Linked DNA regions of Paraflavitalea devenefica. The protein of the gene in region 2 interacts with the protein of the main gene of each other region in a pairwise test. Links are inferred from orthologs where the notes say so. Each region holds a gene or a part of one and is shown on either strand. Other genes may lie near its edges.

Region 1 (2,964 bases), 350 kb from region 2 along the record:
GGAGTATAATAAGTTAATCTTTTTTTCCTGTTCAGGGACATTAACCGGCAAAAAAATATTTTAACCAGGGGGGGCAAAAAAGTTGGCCCAATATGCGCTCCGTATTAAATAATTTGTATCTTCAATAGCATCACAGCTTATATATGAAGAAAGTACTTTTACCGCATATTATGTTCTTTTCTTTCTTCATGCGGAATTCCTGCAGTACCACCCGGAAGTTATTAATAGTTAAGTGTAGAGAGTTTATTCTATGGACGGCTCAACCTGTTACCGGTGATAGTAGCCGGTTATTAAAACCTTGTATTGTCAGTAGCAAAAGTCTGATTGTAGTAGAAGCATAAATAAGTTGGCACCACTAACTTATTTAGTTGTACGTTGTTGTTTTTGTTGCAATCTACTTGCAGTAAAAAACGATTAAAGGCGTAAGAAGTGATTGTGGTACAGGTAGGTTGTATGTTATAGCGAACCGTTGGAAATAAACATATTCTTTTAAAAAAAATGGGGCAGCAAATTTGCAGAGGTTGTATCTGTATGTGAGATCGAAAAAACAAGGGAATAAAAAATTTTTTATTCAGTAAAAAATTTTGATATTCGCCCCCCTGCATAACTTTTTTTGGAAGTATAGCGATATCCAACATCCATAGAAAAACACCGGTTCAAGGCGGCATGATTAGTTAACAGTTCGAGAATAATCTTAACTCAACATAATAAACTGCTGATAGCATAATGACAAAGTCTTTTGATAAAGTTTGGGTAAATTGTTTGGAGATAATTAAGGATATCGTTGAGTGGCAGCATTTCAAAACATGGTTCGAGCCGATTAAGCCAGTAGAAATAAAAGGTAATGTATTGGTGATTCAGGTGCCCAGCCAGTTCTTTTATGAATACCTGGAAGAACATTATGTGAACTTGTTGGCAAAGACTTTGCGTAGGGTATTGGGCAAAGAGGCGCAGTTGGAATATCGTATCATGGTGGACAGTGGTAATCATAATAACAAGCCATTGACAATGGATATTCCTACTCATGGGTATAAAACTTACTCCAGCAATGAAATGGATTTCCCGCTGATCATACACAACCCGGTCAAGAACCCGTTCGTTATTCCGGGTTTGAAAAAAATGCAGATTGATCCGCAGTTAAATCCCATCTATACATTTGAGAACTTTGTAGAAGGCGACAGTAACCGGGTGGCCCGCCGCGCCGGTAAAACGGTAGGGGAGAAGCCGGGCGCCAGCTCTTTCAACCCACTGGTTATATATGGTGGCGTAGGTTTGGGTAAAACCCACCTGGCCCAGGCCATTGGTAACGACGTGAAACGCCTGCATTCTAATAAAGTGGTATTATATGTAAGCTCCGAAAAGTTTATCAACCAGTTCCAGGACCATAGCCGCAACAATGCCATCAATGACTTCATCCATTTTTACCAACTGGTAGATGTACTGATCATTGATGACGTGCAGTTCTTTAACCGCGCCGAAAAGTCGCAGGATGCGTTCTTTGCCATCTTCAACCACCTGCACCAGAGCGGAAAGCAGCTCATTCTTACCTCCGATAAGCCGCCCAAAGACCTTGAAGGGGTACAGGAGCGCTTGCTGAGCCGTTTCCGCTGGGGACTGAGTGCCGATCTGCAGGTGCCTGATTATGAAACACGTATAGAGATCCTGGACAGGAAGATGAAGAACGACGGGTTGGAAATGCCCCGTGAAGTAGTAAAATACCTGGCTTATAATATCAACAGTAACGTGCGGGAACTGGAAGGGGCGCTTATCTCATTATTGGCACAATCTTCGCTAAATAAGCGGGAAATTGACCTCGATTTAGCTAAACGAGTACTCCGAAATTTTGTGAAAACCAGTAGTAAAGAAATTACCATCGAAACCATACAGAAAATGGTCTGTGAATACTTCGATGTATCCTACGACAAATTATTGCAGAAAACCCGCAAGCGGGAAATAGTGCAGGCCAGGCAGATCACTATGTACCTTGCCAAAGCATTTACCAAAAATTCACTGAAAACGATTGGAGAACATTTTGGCGGACGTGATCATACGACCGTTATTCACTCCTGCCAAACCGTAAAGGACTTGATGGATACCGATAGTACTTTCCGGGAAAGTGTCATGGAACTGCAGCAAAAGGTTCAGCTTGCCGCCATGTGATAACAACATTAATTGCTTATTACAACAGATCCCGCTCCGAAAAGGAGCGGGATTTTTTATTATGGTACGGCGCTGCATCTCCCTGAAGTGGCGTCTATCTGTGCATGGTCTTTCAATGCTGTACCAATATCTTCCGGATATCGGTATATCCATTGCCTTCTATTCGCAGGAAATAAATACCATTGGAGAGGTGGTATAACGGCAACTGGTATTGAGGGGCCGGTTGTTGCGGCACCTGTATCTTATTGACCAGCTTCCCATCTTCTCCGGTGATGGTAATGAGGTGGGGCTGCTCCAGTAACAGGCTACTCCTCAGCGTGACGGTTGACCCGGTAGCAGGATTGGGTGAAACAGTGAAGGATGGTGGGCCTTGTCCTTTTGTGGTGGCAATTACTATTTTGCTATAGTCGTACCGCCCGTCTTTATCTACCTGCTTCAGGCGATAGTAATTGGTAGTATGGGTGGGTGACTGATGGATATAGGAATAGGTATTAGTACCTGCTGCTATTGTGTTGGCCGGTATTGTCCCCAGTGCGGTGAAACTAATCCCATTGGTGGAATGCTGTAGCTCATAATGGCTGTTATCTCTTTCGTTGGTTACCTGCCATTGGAGTTTTACCGTATTATCGGGCAACCAGGCGCTGATAAAGCTTACCCAGGTAACGGGTAATGTGGTGCTCACCAGCTTGAACAGTTCCCGGCCTGAAGTTCCTGTAGAAGCTACAAAGTAAATATCGCCGTTAAGCCCGGTAATGTTCGTGGGGATACTGGAGCTTACACCCGGCTCCAGGTCGAGCACCAGTA
Region 2 (2,915 bases):
TTTAAAGTTGACAATACTAATATCGCTTTTAAAACAATACCAGTAAAGGTTTGTTTATTTTTTGTGTTTAAAAATACTGGATTTAGGCCGGTTTCAGCATTATGAATGGATTAAAAACCGCGTGCTATAGGGGTTTCCTTATACCCGGAACGGGTAAACCCTTAGTGCTGCTGTATCTCACCTCAATGACCTCTTTACCAAATTTTTGGGGTATAATTCTTTCGCACAAGGGTGTGTGTATTTCGTTTGGGCAGGGGTGCCAAACTTTTGTAAATTGGGAATATCCTGCACATCTATGTGGATAACCCCATAAATGATGTGGATCGGCTCGTGAATTGCGGGTGATTAAATATAGGTTCCAGATTTTTTTTTCCGGGACGGGAGGCGGTTATATATTCGCCGTCCTGACTGAAGCGGTAACATTCAGATAACCCTGGATTAACAATTTCGTAATACAAGACTGGAATACTAACCCGCGAGTCATTGGTGCCGCTTTTGAACGGCATTGAGTGACCAGGAGCTTCGTCGTCCTCAATGAAAACCGTAGTTCAATAAAATGTATAGCCAATTGTTCTTTTTACTTACTGACCAATTGAACCAATGGAATTAACGAATTTCAATAAAGACCGAAAAGCGCGCCGGAAAGGATCCATAGATCTGAGTACGATGGTGTATGGAAAGGTACCCCCCCAGGCCAAGGACCTGGAAGAAGCTGTACTGGGTGCTATTATGCTGGAAAAGAGCGCTTTTGATACGGTGGTGGAGATCCTGAAGCCGGAATGCTTTTACGTGGATGCCAACCAGCGTATTTACCGGGCGATGCTGAGCCTGCAGCAAAAGAACCAGCCTATTGATATCCTGACGGTAGTAGAGGAATTGAAAACGAAGGATGAGCTGGAAATGGTTGGTGGTCCTTACTATGTGACCAAGCTCACCAATGCGGTGGTTTCATCGGCCAATATTGATGCCCACTCCCGGATCATCCTGCAGAAGTTCATCCAGCGTGAGCTGATCCGCATCAGCGGCGAGATCATCAGCGAGTCGTACGAGGACAGCACAGATGTATTTGACCTGCTGGATGAGGCGGAAAGCAAGTTGTTCGAGATCACCAATAATCACCTCCGGAAGAATTTTGACAGTATCGACAGTGTGTTGGTGAAGACGGTACAGCGTATTGAAGATATGCGTAACCGGACGGAAGATATTACCGGGGTACCCAGCGGGTTCTCTTCCCTGGACAAGGTAACCTACGGCTGGCAGCCTTCTGACCTGGTGATCCTGGCCGCCCGTCCTGCGGTAGGTAAAACAGCCTTCGCCCTTAACCTGGTGCGTAATGCTGCATTGAGTCCGTCAAAGCCCACGCCGGTTGCGTTCTTCAGCCTTGAAATGAGCTCTGCGCAGCTTGTACAACGTATCCTTTCGGCCGAAAGTGAGATATGGCTGGAAAAGATCTCCCGTGGCAAGATGGAAGAGCATGAGATGAAGCAGTTGTATGCCAAGGGTATCCAAAAGCTGGCACAGGCGCCTATTTTTATTGACGATACAGCCGCCCTGAACGTATTTGAACTGCGTGCCAAAGCCCGCCGGTTGAAAAATAAACACAATATCGGATTGATCATTATCGACTACCTGCAGTTGATGAGTGGCGGTGGCGGTAAGAACCAGAACCGTGAGCAGGAGATCAGTACGATTTCCCGTAACCTGAAGACACTGGCTAAGGAGTTGATGGTACCGATCATTGCCCTCTCCCAGTTGAGCCGGGCCGTGGAAACCCGTAAGGAAGGTAATAAGATGCCTCAGTTGAGTGACCTTCGTGAATCCGGTGCCATAGAACAGGATGCGGACATGGTAATGTTTATTTACCGTCCTGAATATTATGATATTACCTCCAATGAAATGGGGGAAAGCAATAAAGGGGAAACACATATACGGATAGCCAAACACCGGAACGGTTCCCTGGAAACGATCAAGCTGCGGGCCTTGCTGCATATCCAGAAGTTTGAAGAGATGGACAATGATGATTTTGGCGGTATTGGCGGCGGCGGCGGTAACTGGAAGCCTGTACCTACTGAAGGGGCTGATGGCGGTGGTGGCGCCAAATTGTTTATACAGGCCGGTAGTAAGATGAATGATATGCCCTTCGGCGATGACGATGATGCGCCGTTTTAAAATATTATAAACTTCTGAGGTTGTTTTTATCCTAAGCCCTCCCACTATGCAACAGGGAGGGCTTTTTCATTTTCGCTTATCTTGCAGCATGAGTTTACCCATCTTCTATATAGAATCTGCTGCTGCGGTTAATGATGTTATTACGCTGCCGGAAGAGGCTTCCAAACATATTGTACAGGTATTGCGCAAAGAGGTTGGAGAACTGGTACAACTTACGGATGGTATGGGTAACCTGCTCACGGCTGCCATTATTAATGACCATAAGAAGAAATGCGGCATACGTATTACCGAAGCGCAGCACGCTCCTGCACCCGAACGTACGATCACGGTGGCTATTTCTTTATTAAAGAATGCCAGCCGCTTTGAGTGGTTCCTGGAGAAGGCTACAGAGATCGGTATACAAAGGATTATTCCCTTGTTGTGTGAACGGACAGAGCGGGAGCATTTCCGGCACGACCGGATGAAGAGTATTCTTATCAGCGCCATGCTGCAAAGTCAGCAAAGCTGGCTGCCAGTATTGCACCAGCCGGTAGGTTATGAGCAGTTGTTTCGCCAGGAGGAGATCATCACGATTTCCCAAAAGTTTATCGCGCATTGTATGGAAGACACGCGACTGACCCTGCAGCAGGAGGTACAGCCTGCCAGTCCTTCTCAGATCATTCTTATCGGGCCCGAAGGGGATTTTACCGCTGCAGAAGTAACACTGGCTTTGCAACACCAGTTTGTACCTGTTACGCTGGGCACCA

What was found.
Region 1: the proteins of dnaB (region 2) and dnaA interact in binary tests that used the Escherichia coli proteins (3 or more experiments, as listed by UniProt). The link is inferred for Paraflavitalea devenefica from one-to-one orthologs.

The regions. Positions count from the first base shown.
Region 1 is NZ_JAARML010000001.1:19,936-22,899, reverse strand. The notes cover bases 57-2,943. They hold dnaA (chromosomal replication initiator protein DnaA), read left to right. Parts: upstream 57-726; coding sequence 727-2,160; downstream 2,161-2,943. Other genes in these bases: HB364_RS00060 (ELWxxDGT repeat protein), read right to left, coding at 2,273-2,943. Outside these bases: more of HB364_RS00060, read right to left, coding at 2,944-2,964. UniProt on the Escherichia coli protein: Plays an essential in the initiation and regulation of chromosomal replication. Binds in an ATP-dependent fashion to the origin of replication (oriC) to initiate formation of the DNA replication initiation complex once per cell cycle.
Region 2 is NZ_JAARML010000001.1:373,330-376,244, reverse strand. The notes cover bases 47-2,884. They hold dnaB (replicative DNA helicase), read left to right. Parts: upstream 47-600; coding sequence 601-2,169; downstream 2,170-2,884. Other genes in these bases: HB364_RS01390 (RsmE family RNA methyltransferase), read left to right, coding at 2,258-2,884. In the rest of the region: more of HB364_RS01390, read left to right, coding at 2,885-2,915. UniProt on the Escherichia coli protein: The main replicative DNA helicase, it participates in initiation and elongation during chromosome replication. Travels ahead of the DNA replisome, separating dsDNA into templates for DNA synthesis.